DNA from 2 places in the Pradoshia sp. Z6_59 genome. Region 2 is predicted to be linked to the other one. Evidence: a T-box and tRNA genes for the amino acid it is inferred to sense, from the RefSeq annotation. Region 2 holds a T-box; the other holds one or more tRNA genes.
What was found. A T-box is a leader RNA that pairs with one kind of tRNA and senses whether it is charged. The one in region 2 lies ahead of AC4D4B_RS11655 (valine--tRNA ligase), so its partner is inferred to be a tRNA-Val.
Positions count from the first base shown of each region.

Region 1: it encodes a tRNA-Val, which carries the amino acid that the T-box ahead of AC4D4B_RS11655 (valine--tRNA ligase) is inferred to sense. The anticodon was not compared.

Region 1 covers NZ_JBZCPP010000006.1:161,742-172,397, reverse strand. Annotated here, with positions in the region: gene AC4D4B_RS08730 (FAD-binding protein) at 1-337, opposite strand, end outside; gene AC4D4B_RS08725 (Imm26 family immunity protein) at 851-1,678, shown strand; gene AC4D4B_RS08720 (hypothetical protein) at 1,743-2,294, shown strand; gene AC4D4B_RS08715 (nucleoside 2-deoxyribosyltransferase) at 2,634-3,068, shown strand; gene AC4D4B_RS08710 (PTS sugar transporter subunit IIA) at 3,370-3,819, shown strand; gene AC4D4B_RS08705 (PTS sugar transporter subunit IIB) at 3,828-4,103, shown strand; gene ulaA (PTS ascorbate transporter subunit IIC) at 4,105-5,361, shown strand; gene AC4D4B_RS08695 (hypothetical protein) at 5,454-6,059, opposite strand; gene AC4D4B_RS08690 (stage III sporulation protein AH) at 6,409-6,810, shown strand; tRNA gene AC4D4B_RS08685 (tRNA-Val) at 6,950-7,022, opposite strand; gene AC4D4B_RS08680 (paeninodin family lasso peptide) at 7,551-7,646, shown strand; gene AC4D4B_RS08675 (aldolase) at 7,714-8,655, shown strand; gene AC4D4B_RS08670 (lasso peptide biosynthesis PqqD family chaperone) at 8,652-8,936, shown strand; gene AC4D4B_RS08665 (lasso peptide biosynthesis B2 protein) at 8,964-9,434, shown strand; gene AC4D4B_RS08660 (nucleotidyltransferase domain-containing protein) at 9,434-10,582, shown strand; gene AC4D4B_RS08655 (ABC transporter ATP-binding protein) at 10,599-10,656, shown strand, end outside.
Region 2 covers NZ_JBZCPP010000009.1:164,196-174,851, reverse strand. Annotated here, with positions in the region: gene AC4D4B_RS11655 (valine--tRNA ligase) at 1-2,019, opposite strand, end outside; T-box leader at 2,087-2,322, opposite strand; gene AC4D4B_RS11650 (YszA family small membrane protein) at 2,544-2,735, shown strand; gene ysxE (spore coat protein YsxE) at 2,813-3,835, opposite strand; gene AC4D4B_RS11640 (LysM peptidoglycan-binding domain-containing protein) at 4,020-5,507, opposite strand; gene hemL (glutamate-1-semialdehyde 2,1-aminomutase) at 5,806-7,095, opposite strand; gene hemB (porphobilinogen synthase) at 7,123-8,112, opposite strand; gene AC4D4B_RS11625 (uroporphyrinogen-III synthase) at 8,130-8,909, opposite strand; gene hemC (hydroxymethylbilane synthase) at 8,910-9,842, opposite strand; gene AC4D4B_RS11615 (cytochrome C assembly family protein) at 9,856-10,656, opposite strand, start outside.

The DNA of each region.
Region 1 (10,656 bases), on a different contig from region 2:
TATGATCATCCAAAAACTTAATGATTTCATGTCCTTTATCTACAAAAGTTTCAATCATAGAATCATCTGCTCGGCCAAGTGCTAAGCGTTTTATGAAATTTATAGCATCTTCACGATTATCTTCATACCCTTTTTCTTTCATATAATGATTAAGTGGAATCCAAGGAACTCCACCTGAAAAAGCAGTTGTTCCACCGATTTGATGGGTCTTTTCTAACACAAGAATCTTGGAACCGCTTTCAGAAGCGGCCACAGCAGCTGTCAAAGCGGCGCCACCAGTCCCTAAAACTATTACATCTACTTCTTTGTCCCAATTAGTAGGTATTTTACTAGACAAAAAATCATCCCCTTTGCCATTTTTGATAGTGACACTATCAATAAATTGATTATCACCGATAATTCTAATTATTTCAAGTTATTTGTCCAATTTGTGAAAATAATTAGAATAAGACATATATTGGGATGCCATGAAATATATCTTTTTGGTTATATGATAGAAGGAATGTTAAAAGGGTAAGTGGTATAACCATGAACTAAGGTTGTTTAAATGGTGAATAGGTGAAATTTTAAATGATAAGGATAGGGGGCCTGAAATGAATAAGAAGCGGATTATATGCTATCTAAATACTTGGGAAATTTAAGGCGTCTGACTCCAATCGAGTTAAGGAGCCTTTTTGTTTTTTCTAGAGATTTAAAGAAATTAAAACTGCGAAATATTGTCGTCTGACAGGTGAAAGGAGAGAATTTGCCGAATTTATCATAATAGGTTTTTATCGATAATTAAGGAACTGTATTCTTATCATCAGCCTACTTGTTAAAATAGCAGTTCCTAAAGGGGAAATGAAATATAATGACTGAAAATTGTAAGCTAGGGAAAATAGAAATATTTTTACCGGATGCATCTATTTCGTATTTCTTTATTGATGAGGATTTAGCTGAATTGTTTAAAGTGGAAACAAATAATGAGGCAGCAAAACTCCTCCGTAAGACAGTAAGAGAGAAGGTTGAACCCAAGATTTACAAGCGTATTGAATTTGATTATGAATCAAGTGCAGTTACAGTGCGAACTTCTCATGCAGAATTGATGCTGGAAATAGCAATCATCATAAATGAACTTACTGATGTTACTTTATCCGAGGAAGAAAAAAGTGCGGCCAAACATCAATTACTTTCACATAAAAGACCAAAGAAACAAAAATGGAAAGTGGGAGACATATTTCAAATCCCTTTAGATAATGGTACATATGCTTTTGGGCAGGTAGTATGGAAAAGCTATACACACCCAGTTTGTGGGTTATTTGATTTAAACCACTCCGAAGCTCCAAGCTTAGAAGAAATTATAATTAATCCCTTTATTTCGATACTCTCACTAACGCCGACTTCATTAGATAATCACAATTGGAGGGTACTGGGAAATAGGAGTGTAAGAATTCAAAAGGAGGAAGTTCCTGAAGAATTTAACGGTTCCGAATGTAGAGGTGCCATGAACTTTACAAGCGGTGTCCTTGAGGATTTAGCGAACGCATTCTACGGAATCACGCCATGGAACGTCTTTGCTGATGAGGATTATCATGACAAAATCCTGTTGCCAGCCGTTAAACGACCTTTAACTGCTAAGGTGTTATCAGCAATAGAAAGACAGATTTATCGAAAAGAGAATGGGTGGGATGAATCATAATCCAAGCAGTGCGAAATTCAATTTATATAAGCTTAGATAGTAGATAAGTAAATGAGGTGGGACAGTGGGGGTTTTTATAGACATATATTCAGTTAAGCACATTGGATCAGAGAAATATGCCAATAATTTTTTTGATTTAATGAACAAAAATGGGTTGAATATAGAGAAAATCGGTTTATTTGAACCGGTCAAAAAGCCTTTTTCAATTGAAGAGGCCATTGACATGTGGGCGAAGGAAGAACCTGGAATATATGACATAACAGCTGATAAAATGATTGGAAAATCAGGCGGTATGTTAGGGAAGGGTAAAGGATATTGGTTTGATACTCATTGGTGGGTGCATCCGACAGAATTAAGTTTAAACTACCTAACTATTTATTTGAATAAAAAAGTATTTAATCAAATAAAGGATGATATATTTCAATTATTTGAAGAGTTAGTGGATGGCTTCGATGCTATCTATGGCTATGTAACTGAAGATAGAGCAGAGGAAAGGCAGCATATTACTGGGACATTGAAAGAAAGAATTCCAGGTGTCTTTTGGCTTAATTACTTTTCTCAGGTCTTTGTAGAATACTTGAATAATGGAGGTTCACTTTATGAATTTCCCTGGTAAAAAGTAAAATCAGTTACAAATGAAGGGATTATCACTCAATTAACTAATCATCCCTTTGATCAAACCATAGTCGCTTTGGAAAATAAAGCACAAGAACAATTTGGGTTGAGTAAGTTCAATGGAACTGCAAAAGATTATCCTAAAATACTTATGCTGTAGGTATAATCAAACCAAAATTATTAAGTATTTGGGATGAACTAACCCGTTATATCTAATCATCTATACACAACGGACGCCAATCTTGTAAAAATATTTAAATTTATTGAGCCTGTGCTTGTTATTTAATTCATATTCAAATATAATTCCTCTGTTAATATATTAAGTATTGTGGAGGACAATATGAATTTAAAAGGCAAGAAGATTTATTTAGCAAGTGGTTGGTTTAACGATAATCAGGCACAGCGACTTTCCAAAGCAGAAGAAGTTCTGAGAAATATGGGCTTTGACGTATTTAGTCCAAGAGAGCATCAATTTAAGGAATATGTGTACAATACACAGCCTTGGAGAGATGTAGTTTTTAAGAATGATGTAGACCATGTAAAAGATGCAGATCTCATTTTCGCGATATATGATGAAACGGATTCTGGGACAATGTTTGAGATTGGGTTAGCTTATTCAATTGGTAAACCTATCTTTGTCTTCCACGAGAAAGAAGAATATTGCAACTTAATGATCACAGAATCATTGCAAGCTTATTTTAAAACGTGGGAAGAAGTGCAGAACTATGATTGGACTACTTGCCCATTGATTCGTTTTGAAGGAGAAGTAGAATAAGCATTTTTGCTAAGTAGTAAACTATTAATAATATGAATATCATTTAAATAAAAGCTGGTCTAAGACTGGCTTTTTTTATTTATGAAGCAAAAATATCATTCGCTATTTTCCCAAGACATTTGAAAGAACAAGATGAAACTTATGTCTGCATTATCGTTAATTTTCAGGAAGTAGATGATTAATATGGAGTATTAACATGATGTCCTAAAAATAAATTTCAAAAAGATAGAGGGAATAAATCTACAAGTAGATTTATATGAATGAATTATAAATGAAGAAAAGTTTAGAGAGAGGGTGGGTCTTGTTAAATCAGATTCTAAATACACAGCTAATCCAGTTTAAGGATCATTTGAAAACATGGGAAGAAGCTATTCGATTAGCGGCTGCTCCTTTGATAGAAAATGATTCTATTGAACAGACGTATGTAGATAAAATAATCAGTACTACGAAGGAACTAGGTCCTTATTATGTACTTGGCCCAAACATTGCTTTGCCTCATGCAAGACCTGAATTTGGTGTTAAACAGATAGGATTAAGCATTCTTGTCATGAAAGAACCCGTATGGTTTTCGGATAAAGAGCATCATAAGGTTCAGCTAATCATTGTACTGGCAGCAGTGGATGAGCACTCACATTTGGAAGCACTATCTGAATTGGCAGCTGTCTTAGGTGATGAAACGAATGTGAATCAACTGATCCATTCCAAATCCAAGGATGAATTTTTAAAGCAATTATTTTCATTTATACAATAGGAGGCAGCATGATGAAAATATTAGTTGTCTGTGGAAACGGGTTAGGAAGCAGTTTTATTGCAGAAATGAATGTAAAGAAAGCTTTGCGTGAAATGAACAGGGAGGCAGAGGTAGGGCATACCGATTTAACATCCGCCAGGGCGGAGACAGTAGATTACTATATTGGTTCACCTGAAATCATGGAACAGTTAGAGGGAAACGGCAGAAAAGTCATTCCGCTCATGAATTTATTCAACGTCGAAGAAATCAAAGCTGTTTTAGAAAAACACCTGGAGGAAATATAAAATGGATTTGATTGTAGATATATTAAGCACCCCAGCGATTTTGGTTGGATTATTTGCTCTGATCGGTTTATTACTGCAGAAAAGACCAGCTACTGAGGTTGTATCTGGAACATTGAAGACAATTATGGGCTTCCTGATTATTGGTGCTGGAGCAGCTGTCATAACGGGTTCACTCAATTTTTTTGGGAAGATGCTTGAGAAGGGCTTCGATATTGATGGTGTTATCCCGAACAACGAAGCGATCGTGGCGATGGCTCAAAATGCTTTTGGTATGGAAACAGCTCTAATCATGCTGTTAGGTATGATTGTTAATATCCTCTTAGCTCGCTTCACTCCTTTTAAATATATATTCTTAACAGGACACCATATTATGTTTATGGCCTGTTTGTTAGCAGTCGTATTATCAACAGGCGGACTGGATGGAGCAGGATTAATTATAATTGGCTCTATTATTCTAGGATTATTAATGGTTTTAAGTCCAGCCCTTCTACAGCCATTTGTTAGAAGGATTACAGGTAATGATGAGATTGCAATCGGTCACTTTGGTTCATTCGGATATTGGGTTGCTGGAATGGTAGGTAAAGGAGCGGGGAATAGAGCACAGTCAACAGAAGCGATACGAGTACCAAGAAGTTTAGGATTCCTTAGAGATACATCCGTCGCAATCTCTTTAACTATGTTAGTTATGTTCTTTATCGTTGCGATTGCTGCTGGTCCAGCTTATATTGAAAATGAGTTAAGCGGCGGTCAAAACTTTATTGTGTTTTGCATTATCCAAGCAATCACGTTTGCTGCAGGTGTTTATATTATTTTAGCGGGTGTTCGATTATTATTAGCGGAAATCATTCCTGCCTTCAAAGGGGTAGCGGACAAAGTTGTGCCTTATGCTAAACCGGCATTAGATGTACCAGTGGTTTTCCCTTTCGCCCCTAATGCAGTCATTATCGGTTTTATTTTTAGCTTTCTCGGAGGTATTATCAGTATGTTTTTACTTCCGCTATTTGGCTTGACAGTAATTGTTCCCGGTCTAGTTCCACACTTCTTCTGCGGAGCAACAGCTGGTGTATTCGGAAACGCTACCGGCGGAAGAAGAGGAGCTATGTTAGGTGCATTTGTTAACGGTATTCTAATCAGCTTCCTGCCAGCATTATTATTACCGGTGTTAGGAGACTTAGGTTTTGAAGGTACAACATTTGGCGATACCGATTTCGCGATTGTGGGTATTTTCTTAGGTTATTTAATGAAACTACTTATGTAAATGAAAATTATAGAAACCTTCGAAATGCAGAAGAAGGGAATATGAGATGAAACGAAAAAAAGCAACTACATTATAATTTGTAGTTGCTTTCTTTAAGGTTTAGAATGAAAAGTCTTGCGTTGTAACAGGTATTCTGTTGCTGTAATCATCACTAGCGCTTTTTTTGCCCGTTGGTGTGCCATAACGATGTTTGAGCATTTAGCATAAGCTTGGTCTAGTACATTCTTGACCTCTTGCCGTTTATCTTCTGCGATTTTATCTGGAAACCAATCATTCGCAAATCCTGTAATCATATATAATGAAATTACTTTTTCGGGGAATGATGTTGTATCACGATTGTCCAGTTCATCTATTACTCTTGCTAAATTAGTGTTTGATTTGAGCAGGCTGTAATAGCTTGCTATTGCCTCATATAAAGCATCCAGCTCTTGTTTGTGATGTAATGCTTGGAGTGTAGTCACCGCTTCTTCAATCGTATCAAACCAATCATTTATCCCTGAAATTAAACAGCCGGTTTGAGGGTCTGCTAACCCATATCCACTCATCACTTCGCAATCTGGATAATGCTTCAACAATTCACTTTTTGTCGTAAATATATCACCGTAATAGGCGTCTCCTAATGTATCGTATACTTTATTGGCATAGAGGTGGATCAGATTTCCCTCTTTCATTTCCACTACCACTTCTAGCTTCTCCATCTTTCATTCCTTCTTTCCTATAGGTTTTAAATAGGATCGCAGCTATATTGGAAATTTGTTTTATAAGTATGTATCAAAAAAGAAAGGTTATATATTAACTTTACCTTCTGTTTAATTGTTTTGTATAGAGACAAAATATTACTAATAGACTGATTCTTTAAGAGAATCGCCGGTGCAACTAACTAGTTAGGAATTATAGAGAAGTAGTGAAATTTAATGTAAATATGTGGTTAAATGAATGGGGAAAGGGGTTAGGAACATTCTTCTACTCAAAAAATAATGTGGGGTAATATCTATATTTAAAATTACAAAGGATCCGTCTGGAAAAACATACCTTGAGCTTATTGAATTGGCTTTTGATATATGTGTTGAGTTTCATTTAGTTCTTAGAAAGGATATGGGAGACTTATCTAAATTTGACCCCATTCTACGAAAGTTTGATCCATCATTTAAGCTTATGAAAGAGCAATCTGAATGGGCGAGTAACATTTTAGGAGATAATCAAACTGCAAAAGTATACTATTTTTCCACAGATGAACATGCTAAAAAAACAGTTTTGGAACTATCCAATTCTTTATTTGGTTGGGTTTTCCCTAACTTACCAGAAGATTTATCATTTTTTAAAGAAGGAGAGGACTGGCTAGCAACTAATTCTCATGAATCAGAGTGCTATATAATGACATCTGATAAAAATGAAATAGCCAAAATCAATGCAATTAAAGGTTTAACTTATGAAATAGAAGAAGATTGATGTCCATGAAAAAATACTTTACTTCTTTAGCAGAGCCTAACGAAGGCACTTAGCTATTTACAAGGGGATGAGTCTAACCGGAAAACAAAAAAAGGCTCAAACCCCTGATGCCATTGGGCTTAAGCCTTCCTAAAGTGTATGATCCCGACTGGGTTCGAACCAGCGACCCCCACCCTGTCAAGGTGGTGCTCTCCCAGCTGAGCTACGGAATCACAATACTATATAATTAACAATATTTAATATAAAGGGTAAGTCAGTTAAAGTCAAGATGAATTTTTGTTGCAGGATCTTTCTTCCATATAGGGACACAAAGTGATCCTTTAAATTTAGGGGAGGAACTTAACCTCTATCCACACTTAATCCTCATGAATCTCATCAGAGAACCTCCAGATTAAAGTCTGTAATAATCATCACCAAGATCTGTCTAGTAATTGCTGATTATGAACGCAAATTTTGTCATTCGGTTGGTATTTTTTGTATTTATTAAAAATTATAAAATTTTTCTGTTAATTCGTTTGACAGAATTTACTAAAGATGATATTTTTAGTATACATTAGTTCTTTATAAAGAACTCATGACTATTGATCTATGAATTATATGGAGAAGTTTGAAAGAACAGATTGTAATTTGGATTATATCTGTCACATAGAGATGTAATTCAATACAATATAAGGATGACATGGGCCCTGTTTTGCTCTTGTTGTTCTAAATAAAGAACATATACATAAGGGGGTGAAGGAATGAAAAAAGAATGGCAAACACCAAATCTTGAGGTTCTTGATGTAAAAATGACTTTTGATGGTGGAGAAGTATACGGCGGTAAAAAAGGAAGCTGATTGTACAGAAAAGGAAAAAGCCCTTATACAAATTTATCGTATAAGGGCTTTTTTAAAAATTGGAGTGATGAAGTTGGTTCAGGCATTGAAACAGATGGTGTACCAAGCGTTTGGATTTACAATCTCAAGTGAGATGAAGCTGCCAGAGTTAATTCAGATTGAAGAATCAAAATCTCCATTAGATATCGTCATAAAATATGAACATTTAGCAGATGAATGGAACTGTGCTCAGGAAAAAGAAAAAGGATACTGGGTTCAAGACAATCGTGTTTTATTTGAAATTGATCAGGTAGCCATCTTTGCGGTTGATTCTGGTAAAACAATCAGCATTTCACCACATCTTGATTCAGATGAAGATGAAATTAGGCTCTATGTATTGGGGACATGCATGGGAGTTATTCTGATGCAGCATCAATTGTTGCCTTTCCATGGAAGTGCCATCGTATTGGATGGTGAAGCGTATGCCATTGTTGGCGAGTCAGGTGCCGGAAAATCAACACTTGCTTCAGCCTTCATGAATCAGGGATATAAACTGTTAAGTGATGATGTTATTCCAATATGTTTTACCGGGGATCGACCCATGGTCATTCCATCCTATCCATCTCAAAAGCTATGGCAGGAATCATTGGATCATTTTGGAATGAAATCCTCGAATTATCAACCTTTATATGGAAGAGAAACGAAATTTTCAGTACCTGTAGGGAAAAGTTTTCTACAAAAATCTGTTCCGCTCGCAGGGGTCATTGAACTGTTGCCAGTTGATACGAATACGATTGGCATTACTCCGGTTAAAGGGCTGGAACGTCTTCATACCTTGTATAAGCACACGTATCGTAATCTTTTTTTGAAACCGCTTGGCTTAATGGATTGGCATTTCAGGCGTTCCGCTGAATTAAGTAATCAACTGGCAATCTATCAGCTGAAGCGACCAATTTCAACATTTACGGTTCATGATTTAGTCAAAATAATTAAAGAGGTAACCGAAACGGGGAAGGGGAGTAAACAATGAGCAAGCCAACAGAAATGATTGACGCCAGGAAATATGTCCAAAAGGATGGCAATGTAGTCAGTGATATGGACGGGGAGAAAGTGATGCTAAGTGTCCGTAATGGTAAATATTACAATCTCGGTGAAGTTGGAGGCTTAATCTGGGAACTGATGAATGAACCTAAGTCAATCAACGAGCTTGTGGATCGGTTAACAGAAGAGTATGACGTTAGCCCTGAAGAATGTGAAAGTCAGGTTCGTTCATTCCTGGATATGTTGAAAAAAGAAGAATTAATTGACTAAATCATTACTTCCTAAGGAGTTTTGTTTATGAACCTCATTCAGAAAGCTCGAACCTTACTGTCCTTAGATAGTAAAACCTTCATGATGTATGTAGAAGCTTATTGTTCCTTAGGAGTAGCCAGGATACAAAAGAGTTTGCCCTTTTCAAAAATTGCGCCTAAATTGGGCAGAAAAATGGAAGAGACACCATTAACCTATGTGCCAGCCCATGCTGAAATCCTGGAGTCAGTGTCCAAAAGCTTGGAGACGATGAGCAGATATACGTTTTGGGAAAGTAAATGTCTTGTTATGGCGATTGCAGGAATGAGAATGCTGGAGCGGCGCGGTATTGAAAGTACTCTTTATATGGCAACAGCAAGAGATAAGGATGGAAAGATGAAGGCTCATGCCTGGCTGCGGAGTGGATTATATTTTGTAACTGGGGCCAATGGGAAGGAAGGATACACAGTAGTGGGAACCTTCGCGAAAAGAATGGGGGATCAGAAGGAGGAAAAATGATGGATAGACAACCTTTGCACATGACCGGTTTTTCCAAAGAGCTGAACCTAATGCTCGCCTTGATTAAAAATGATAGGGACTCCGTAAAAATTTTATTAAACAGTTCAATCAATTGGTATGTATTTCTGGAGGTTGTGAAACAGCACCGATTGTTTCCGATTATTTATATAAAATTAAATGATGGGTTCGGTAAGGAAATTCCTCGGGAAATACTGGCGAAGCTTAGAGGCCTTTATCAACAGAATACCTTTCAAATGATGAAAATGAGTGCAGAAATGGAACATTTATCAGATTGTTTTCAAAAACAGGAGATTCGTTGCTTGTTTCTGAAGGGGCCTGCGCTTGCACATCAGCTCTATGGGAATTTAACAATGCGTACTTCCAATGACCTTGATGTGTTAATTTCCCTTAAGGATTTTAAAAAGGCAGATGCCATTCTGATCGAAAGAGGATATGAAAGAGATGAATATAAACGTTCTGTTTTAGGGGATTGGAAATGGAAAAACCATCATGTGGAATATATGCATCCCGATACTTTACAAAAGGTAGAGCTTCATTGGAAGCTGCATCCGGGCGGAGCAAAAGAGCCAAGCTTTGATCAATTATGGAATCGGAAGCAAGCCAGTACTTTGACAAAAAAACCAACGTATTTACTTGGTACAGAAGATCTCTACTTATTTTTATTGATACATGGAGCCCGGCACGGTTGGTTCCGGTTACGCTGGCTGATTGATCTGGCTGATCTGTCGAAGCAAATCACAGATTGGCGATTGATTAAAAAGATGAAGCAACGCTATCAGGTTTCACATATCGCTGGTCAGGTTGGATTGTTGGCAGAAGAATTGTTAGACACGAAGCTTCCGCTTTACGGCCATGTGACGGAGCGGTCGTATCGGTTGGCTGAAGATGCCCTGTTTTTAATCATAAACGAGATTGATATTCATGATGATAGACTTTCGAGGCGGTTTCGCAAAAGGGCTGATGACTACTATCAATCTATTATGACGAGAAGGCAAAAGGCCTTTCGATTTTACGGAGCGCTGTATCCTTGTATTGATGATGCCAAGACATTGCCATTGCCAAAATCGCTTCATTTCTTATATTTTCCGCTGCGACCGTTTTTGTGGATGTGGAGGCAGCTCGTTTAGTTAGGGGAGATCACGGGTGAAATCATTATGGATATTTATCCAAGAATTAAGAACGTATTCAGGTAAAATTTTAT
Region 2 (10,656 bases):
GATAGAACGTGTTGTAAGTTTAGCTTCCTCGTCCTCGCCATACAGAGGGAGCTTCGCCATTTCAATATACCAATCACAGAAATCATCCCAAATGAAGTTGTATAATGCACGGCCAACTTCACCGAATTCATATTTATCTGCCAGTCTTGTTACAGTTTCAATCGTTTCGTTTAAACGAGTTAAAATCCATTTATCTGCAACTGATTTTTCGCCTGTTAAATCAATCTCTTCATATTTCAGCCCATTCATATTCATCAAGCAGAAACGGGATGCATTCCAAATTTTATTGGCAAAGTTCCAAACAGATTCTACTTTTTCATAGCTGAAACGTAAATCTTGACCTGGTGAGCTTCCAGTTGTTAAGAAATATCTTAGTGAATCCGCACCATATTTCTCAATAACCTCCATTGGATCTACACCATTACCAAGAGATTTACTCATTTTCTTGCCATGCTCATCACGTACAAGTCCATGAATCAATACATCCTTGAATGGACGCTCTCCAGTGAATTCAAGTCCCTGGAAGATCATTCTTGATACCCAGAAGAAAATAATATCGTATCCAGTCACAAGAGCTGCTGTTGGATAATAACGTTTAAAGTCTTCTGAATCTGTATCAGGCCAGCCCATTGTGGAAAACGGCCATAGCGCAGAACTGAACCATGTATCCAATACATCTGTATCCTGTGTCCAGTTTTCGATATCTGCAGGATCTTCCATTCCTACATATACCTCGCCTGTTTCTTTATGGTACCAAGCCGGAATGCGATGACCCCACCAAAGCTGTCTGGAGATACACCAATCATGGATATTATCCATCCAATTCAAATATGTTTTCTCAAAGCGCTCCGGTACGAATTCTACTTTACCTTCAGTGGATTGCATTTCGATTGCACGCTCTGCTAATGGTCCCATTTTAACAAACCATTGTGTAGATAAATAAGGCTCTACAACAGATCCGCTTCTTTCAGAATGTCCAACCTGATGGATGTGCTCTTCAATTTTGAACAACACTCCCTGATCCTGAAGATCCTTCACAATTTGCTTACGGCAATCGAAACGGTCCATACCTTCATATTTACCAGCCTTTGCGTTCATCGTTCCATCTTCATTCATAACTAGGATGCGTTCAAGATTGTGACGATTACCTACCTCGAAGTCATTAGGATCATGTGCTGGTGTAATTTTTACAACGCCAGAACCAAAGTCCATCTCTACATAATCATCGCCAACAATCGGAATTTCTCTTCCTACGATTGGCAGGATAACCGTTTTTCCAATCAGATGCTTATAACGGTCATCTTCCGGATGAACAGCAACTGCTGTATCGCCAAGCATTGTTTCCGGACGAGTTGTCGCAACTTCAATATGTCCGCTGCCATCTGCTAGTGGGTAGCGCATATGATAAAAAGCACCCTTAACCTCTTTATGAATTACTTCAATATCAGAGATTGCTGTTTTTGTGCTTGGATCCCAGTTAATAATATATTCACCGCGGTAAATAAGCCCTTTTTCATAAAGTTTTACAAACACTTCACGAACAGCTTTTGAAAGTCCTTCATCCAGAGTAAAGCGTTCACGCGAATAATCAAGGCCTAAACCTAGTTTTGCCCATTGTTCACGGATATGAGATGCATACTCTTCTTTCCATTTCCATGTTTCTTCAACAAATTTCTCACGTCCCAAATCATAACGTGATACCCCTTGATTGCGCAGTTTTTCTTCTACCTTCGCTTGAGTTGCAATTCCCGCATGGTCCATACCTGGCAGCCATAATACATCATAACCCTGCATTCTCTTCATTCTTGTCAAAATATCCTGAAGTGCAGTATCCCATGCATGGCCTAAATGCAGTTTTCCCGTTACGTTTGGGGGAGGAATTACAATCGTATAAGGTTCTTTTTGTTTATCCTGTCCCGCTTCAAAGAATTTACCCTTTAACCACCAATCATAGCGCCCTTTTTCGATTGATTGAGGATCGTATTTGGTTGGCATACCAATATCCGTTTGTTGCTCCATTTTTCATTCTCCTTTACTTTCATAATTGGTGAAAAACGCAATAAAAAAACCGCTTCATCCTCTATATAAAAAGGACGAAACGGTATGTCTCGCGGTACCACCTTTGTTCCAATACAAATAACTATTGTATCGGCACTTCATTTCGTTAACGGCTCTTCACCGGTTATCCGCTACTACCTGACGTTCACGGAAACAGCTCCTGGGCGACCTTCTGCGATTACGGTTACTGAAGGAATCTTACAGCCGATGGATTCCTCTCTCTTACAGTCTTAATCACATACTCTTCCCATTCAAAGCTTTTCATTGTTATTTTGGTTTCTCATAATCGGAAATCATTTTTTAATACTGTTATCATACATAAGTATGCATCTACTCGTCAATCATTGTTTCCCATTTTTCTTTATTTTATTCAAGCCTATATCCAAGGTGTCATCGTCAAATCTCAATCTTAGGCGCCTTAAATAATGCTGTACAGACACCCATTCAGGGGTATTTTTATATTCTATCATAAAGGGGGAATTTACATGCGAAAAAAGGTAACTCAATACAATATGCCTCCGTGGATTCGAAATACAAGAAATGTCTTACAGCAATTCTCCATTCCCTTTGCCGTTTTTCAAGGAATCCGGACATTCTTTTTTCCGACCACTTTTGATTTATTTCTGCTATTTTTACTGATTGGCCTTGCTTTAGCCTTCCACTTTGATATTCTGTAATCTTTTATAGCTATTCATTTAGACCAGGTAAGTTTGCCTGGTTTTTGTTTGATACAATTATGTTGATGCCGTATCTTTTATTTCTCTTCCTTCGCCTTTTTGCTTTCTTCTATTTGTTCCATCCTCATGATGATATATTCAATGTTTTTTAATAACCAATACTGCCTTTGGAATCTTCGGCAAAATTGAATTTCATCCTGTTTGCCTTTTTTTCTGGAGTATTGTTCTACTACCTTGATACAATTAGCCGGATAGGCTAAATAGGATAAGAATAAACGCAGCTCACCCTCCTTGAAGGGAAAATACTTCAGATAAAGATAGATCCACTCAACTATTTCTTCACCCTGGATTGGATAAGTTTTTAACTGCTTAACGACAAAAGGCAATAAGTCGAAATAGGCAGGTGCGGTTTTACTCTGTTCAAAATTGATAAAATGTCCATAACCATTTTCACTATATAAGAAATGATGAATTGAAATATTTCCATGCGTCACCACACTGCGTACTTTTTCTTCTTCCTTTGTTAGGTCAAACCACTCCTTCAGTTTATTTAAGGAATACGTTAGAGCCTGAGACAAGTCATAAAAGCACATACTAAACAATTGCTCAAACGGAGACATATACCACTTCTTTTCGATGGTTGTTACCATTTCACGAATAAATTCCTTTTGCTCCTCCCACTCCTTGACTGTTTTTTCATAATGCTCTTCCCGTTCCTCTTTAGTAATGTTGATTTCCTTGCCAGATAGCGTATGCATTCTTGCCAGTTCCCTGAACATCTGCTGGTGTCGTTCTGCCCGTTCCTCGATATGTTCATCCGGCAGCCAAGGCATAAGGTAACTGATTTTATCATGAGTTAGTACTCCATATCTGCCATCAACTGTTGGAAAGATCGGAACAATTCGGTTATATCCATTTTGATATAGGTTCTGCACATTTTTGATAAAATCAATGCCTTTGGTTGCCAGGATGGTTTTAATCGCGAATACACCATTGTTCGTATATACTTTTTTTACTTTTCCAAAATCCTCGTAAAATTCAAGTTCCAATTGATAGTTTCTTAGTAACTCAGATATCCACTCCTGATCTTTTCTTAACATTCCTATGGCACCCTTTCTGTATGTGCCCTTTTTGGAAACCAATGAAATCTATTTCAGTTGTCCTTATACGTCATTAATTTTTGTGAGCTATGCAACCATGCTTCTCACAGCCAAAACCGCATTGTAGTATTCCTATTAAAAAAGCAGAGCATATAATGCTGTGCTCTGCTGTTAACTAAACCTATTATTTATAAGAAGCAGCAGCTTCAGGAATATAAATTACCTGACCAGCTTTAAGATCGGATGTTAATTCCAGCCCGTTTATTCTCGCGATATGCTGAACGCTTGTTTTATATCGATCTGCCAGAACATCAATATTTTCTCCATTTTGTACAATACAGACTCTGACTTTTGATTGTTGTGATTCTTCCTCCTCTGTAAAAAGATCATATAACAAAGATTTGGATTTACCCTCAATTTGACCTTCGTTCTCATTCTCTCTTTTAGAATTAGACGATTGGTACTTTTTCTCTACATACTGATTGGATGCTTGTTCCATTTTCTGTTGACGTCCATGAGAAACATTTGTTTCCCGTTCTACCGCAGCTTTATTCGGATCTGGTGCTACATTCGGTTGAAATTGATGCGGCTGTACTCTGTCATATTCAGGACTTTCCTCTTTTTCATATTCAGAACTATCCTCTTTTTCATATTCAGAACTATCCTCTTTTTCATATTCGACAGTATAAGGTACGACTTCCATTAATTCTGGAGGACCCTCATCATACCTATTATCATATGGAATGGAAAAAGAGTGGTTTTCATCCTTTTGCTTTTCTCTGTCAACTAATTGATCCTGTTCAAAAGCAAAAGGGCTGTAGTCCTTGTCTGTATAATCTGACTCATCATTCGGCTGCGTTTCTTCATCATCCGCTGGTTGATGCTGCCGGGGTGATAATTTAGTTTCAACATAAAAATGGTCATCCTGGTTATGATTACTCTCTATATAAGAAGTTGGGTTCTTGAGATAAATTTCAGGCGAATCTGCCAAGTCATCCGGCTCCTGATCCTCATCCTCAGAATTTTCCCGATATAAATGCACCTCTATCTGTTCTTCCTCGTGCTCATTATGGACTTGCGCCTGAATAGTAATCTCCTCTGCTGACTCCTCAAAATCCTCGTTGGTTTTATTCCATGGATGAGTATGATGCTCTTGCTGAAATCGCTCGGAAGTATCATTTTGATAGTTTGAAGTCTCTTCTCGTTCCTCTGTCTCTGTCACTTGGGACTGCTCTTCAGGCAAGCTCTCGTAAACTCCACCAATCCATAAATCTGCTCTAATTTGCAGATATCCCTTTTCTGGCAGCTTATAATCAAAGGTATGCACACCTATATTAAGCTCATCCATTTCCCGAACTCTTTCTGCAGGAATTGTTATATCCACAGGAAATTGCTGATGGAATTCAAATAACTGATGCTCCCTTTGTTCAATTACAGAAACATAGCGCCGAAACGGATCTTCTGCTCCTTCTTCCTGTCCTGTTGCCTCAGTGGCTTTATATTCCCCCATTAAATCCAGAGTCCCTTTAAGAATGACATACTGTTCAACTTGATGAGCTGAAACATTTGGTTCAAGCGAAATGGAATACAGTTCCTCAACTTCCTGTCCCCTTTGAAACCACACACTCTCTTCTAATGAAAATCGTAATGACGATGTATGATCCTCAGACACCCAATTTCCTCCCTTCAGCCCTTTTCATCTAAATGCCATTATCAGCCTATGCTTCAGATACAGAAAATATGTGCTTTGTTAAACGTATGTTTGGAGAATAAAAAAATTCCCCCAAGTATGCTCTCGGGGGAATCTACTAATCACTTTATCTCATTCAAACTGGAGCACAGACTCTCGCCTCAAACATAGGTAGAAGCAGGAACAGTTATGAGAAAAATAAGCAACAGTAAGAAGTCTATTAGTTCAACTAATACTCCGTGTGGAATGAAAGTAATTCCTCACCGGACATTGTTTCACTTTATCGTTTAATCGCTTTAAACGCTTTTTGGGCAGCCTGTATAGTCTTTTGAATATCTTCATTACTATGTTCAACCGAAAGGAAGATTCCTTCAAATTGAGATGGTGGCAAGAATACACCATTTTCCGCCATTTCTTTATAATAATCCGCAAAAAATTGAAGATCTGATTGTTTCGCAGACTCGTAATCTTTAACCGGTTCATTAGTAAAGAAGAAGCCAATCATAGAGCCTGCTCGATTACATGTTAAAGGTACTTTGTAGGTTTCAGCTGCTTCTTTAAACCCTGCCTCTAAGAGATCTGCTTTTTTAGCAAACTCTTTATACGTATCCTCATTTAGCTGGATTAACGTTTCATAACCGGCTGTCATCGCAATCGGATTTCCTGATAATGTTCCGGCTTGATAGATAGGACCGCTTGGCGCAATTTGGCTCATAATCTCTTTTTTACCGCCGAATGCTCCTACAGGAAGTCCTCCGCCAATTACTTTTCCTAGACAAGTTAAATCTGGAGTAACATCGAAATGACCTTGCGCACATTGATAATCAACACGGAAACCAGTCATAACTTCGTCAAAGACTAATAAAGAACCGTGATTCTCAGTAATTTCTCTTAATCCCTGCAAGAAGCCTGGCTGTGGAGGGACTACCCCCATATTTCCCGCAACCGGCTCTACAATGACAGCTGCGATATCTTCGCCATATTGGTCAAAAGCAAGTTTTACACTCTCAAGATCATTGTATGGAACTGTGATGGTATTTCGCGCAACACCCTCTGGAACACCAGGGCTATCCGGCAAACCAAGTGTAGCAACGCCTGAGCCAGCTTTGATAAGCAATGAATCTCCATGTCCGTGATAACATCCTTCAAATTTAAGAATCTTATCCCGTCCTGTATATCCTCGTGCCAGACGAAGTGCGCTCATGGTTGCTTCTGTACCGGAGGAAACCATCCGTATCATTTCAATTGATGGGACACGGTCAATTACAAGCTGTGCCAATTTATTTTCCATTAAAGTTGGAGCACCAAAGCTTGTACCAGTTTCAGCAACCTTTTTAATCGCCTCTACTACCCGGTCATTTGCATGGCCAAGAATCAGCGGTCCCCAGGAAAGAACATAATCAATATATTCATTGCCATCAATATCATAGATTTTTGAACCCTTTCCTCTTTCCATAAAAATCGGATCCATATTTACGGATTTAAAAGCACGGACAGGGCTGTTTACGCCGCCCGGCAATAAATAGATGGATTCCTGGAATGCTTTCTTAGAATTTTCATATGAACGCATAAGCTGCAATCTCCTTTATATATGGAATTAATTTGATTCTTTTAACCATTTTGCTGCATCTTTTGCAAAGTAAGTAATAATTAAATCTACACCGGCACGTTTCATACCAGTCAGCATTTCCAACACAATGGCTTTTTCGTCGATCCAGCCATTTGTACCTGCTGCTTTAACCATGGAATACTCTCCACTTACATTATAAGCTACAAGAGGCAGATTTACCGTATTCTTCACATCGCGAATAATATCGAGGTAAGCAAGAGCTGGCTTCACAATGATAAAATCCGCTCCCTCCTGAACGTCTGATTCAGCTTCACGCAGGGCTTCAATACGATTGGCATAATCCATTTGATAGGATTTTCTATCACCAAATTGAGGCGCTCCGTTTGCTGCTTCACGGAATGGACCATAAAATGCGGATGCATATTTAACGGCATAGGACATGATTGGAATGTGCTGATAGCCTGACTCATCAAGACCCTGGCGTATCGCAGCTACAAATCCATCCATCATATTGGAAGGAGCAATAATATCCGCTCCTGCTTCCGCCTGGCTGACAGCTGTTTTAACCAAAAGCTCCAGACTTTCATCGTTTAAGATTTCATCATTTTTAACCATACCGCAGTGACCGTGGCTTGTATATTCACATAAACATGTATCAGCTACAACAAGAATTTCAGGATAGTTTTCTTTTACAAAACGAATCCCTTTTTGGACAATCCCGTGGGTATGAAAAGCGCCTGTCCCGCATTCATCCTTATTTTCCTCATCCGGTACTCCAAAGAGAATGACAGATTTGATACCAAGTGAAGCTACTTCATCCATTTCCTCTTTCAAACGATCCATGGAAAATTGATAGATTCCTGGCATAGAAGTAACCGGGTTCTTTTCATTTGTACCTTCCGTAATAAAAATCGGATAAATAAAGTCTTCTACATGTAAATGTGTTTCACGCACAAGCGCTCTCATAGATTCATTTCTTCTTAATCTTCTGTGTCGATTAAATTCAATATTGGCCATTTTAAGGTCCTCCCCCATTACGAATAATACTGCCTTAATTCTTTCATCATTTCATCAACGGTATATTGCTCTGGACATAATGTGACAGCCACGCCCAGCTCTTCGGCTCTTTTCCTCGTGACCGGTCCGATTGCAACTGTCACTTTATCTATCAAACAGTCAAATAGATGATGTTTTTTCACGGTCTTCATAAAATGATTTACTGTCGAAGGACTCGTAAATAATAGAATATCTATCTTTTTATTTGTAAGTACATCCACTAAGGCTTGTTCACTATCTTCTGGCATACGGTTGCTGTAAATAACGGACTCTTCTGTATGTATACCTGCAGCTATCAGTCCATTAAATAGATAATCTCTCGCCAAGTCGCCCTTTATAATGAGCACAGATTCACTTGTATCCACTACTTCCAGAAACGCAGGCAAAAAAGATTCAGCTACATATTTCGGTGGGATAAAAGTAGGCCGCAAACCATGTTCCTGCAAGGCTGCTTTCGTTTTTTTACCAATGGCTGCTATTTTAGGATAGATTCCTTCAAATTTCATTTCGTTCATCATCTCACAAAACAGGTCAACACCCGGCTTGCTTGTGAAAACGATCCAGTCAAAGGATTCCAGCCTGCTCAGCTTTTCTTTTACTGATTCAAGCCTATCTGCAACAACCTTTTGAAACGAAAGAAGAGGCACCTTAATTGGTACCCCTCCATGCTCAGCAATCATGGCACACAATTGTTCGGCCTGCGATTCTTCTCTTGTTACCAATACGCCTTTACCCAAAAGAAACAAGGAATGCTTCATTTAGCTTTCCATCTCCTCTTTAACCTTTTCAATTAAAGTCTTTGCTCCACGTTCGATTAGGCGATTGGCAGCTGTTATACCTAAGCTTTCAGGATCATCTCCTGAAATTTGTTCACGATAAATGGTACGCCCATCAGGCGTTCCGACGAGTGCCTGGAATTGTAAGGTCCCTTTCTCGTCTTTATATGCAAAACCTGCAATTGGAACCTGACAGCCACCCTCCATTTTATTCAGGAAGACGCGCTCTGCTGTGACAGCTTCTTTTGTATCCTGACAAGTTAATTTAGCTAATTCCTGCAATAATTCATGATCATCTGCTCTGCATTCAATCGCCAGCGCCCCTTGGCCAACTGCAGGAATACAAGTATCTTCATCAAGGAAATCACTCACAACATCCTTTTTCCAGCCTAATCTCGAAAGACCTGCTGCCGCCAATACGATTGCATCATATTCTTCATCTTTTAATTTTTGAATGCGTGTATCCACATTTCCTCTAATCCATTTGATTGTTAAATCCGGACGTTTTGCCAATAATTGAGCACTTCTTCTTAAGCTGCTTGTACCGACAATCGCACCTTCCGGAAGTTCTGCAAGCGTAAGATTATTCTTTGAAATTAACACATCACGATGATCCTCACGCTCTGGAATACAGCCAATCGTTAGTCCTTCTGGAAGCTCTGCCGGCATATCTTTCATGCTATGAATGGCCATATCTATTTCTCCATCAAGCATGGCTTGTTCAATCTCTTTTACAAAAAGACCTTTTCCTCCAACCTTGGAGAGAGTTACGTCTAAAATCCTGTCACCCTTTGTCACAATCTCTTTCAATTCGAATTCAAACGGTAATCCAAGATTTTTCAGCTGGTCAATAACCCAATTAGATTGTGTCAATGCTAATTTACTTCTACGTGAACCGATAATAATTTTTCTCATGATTTACCCTCCATTAATAGACATGAAATGCTGATATGCTGCCGAAAAAGAAGAAATTCACTAGCACTAACAAGAATGAACCAATATTCCAATAAGCAAGTGATTTCCCGTATATCCGGTTGTTAACTTTAAGATATAAATAGATTCCATATATAATTAGGCAGGCAAATGAGCCAAGAATTTTACTATCATACCAATTAATATCCGAAACGATTATATAGGCCCATTCAAGACCTAGTATTAATGATAATAATAACAGAGGAACACCGATTGCTACCAGTATATAAGACAGCTGTTCCAGTTTCGCCAAATCTCCCAGCCTGTTCAGCCTTTTCCCCCATTTCTTTCGCTTTAATAAATCGTACTGTATTAGATACAAAATAGAGAAGACAAAGGAAAGAGCAAACGCTGCATAAGATAGAATGGCAACTGTAATATGAATCATGGACAGCTCAGATAACACCTTAGTTTGCGCTTCTGCCGTAGAATAGGATTCTAATGTTGAGAATATATGAATGACCATCAACCCAAACCCTATTACATTTGTAAAAAACATAAAAAAATCTGTCCGTATTATACGGTTTAGGATGAGTGAAAAGGTAATCAATATCCACACATAAAAATATAATCCTTCAAATAAGGTTAGAACCGGGAATCTTCCCACTTCAAACATATATAGACATAAAAAAATTGTTTGCATCAACCAAACAATCGAAAGAAACCAGAAGGCTGCCTTATGAGCCTTCCGATTATTTTGTAAAAAATCTATGAAATAGAATAAGACACTAAGTCCATATAATATAATTGTAATTTC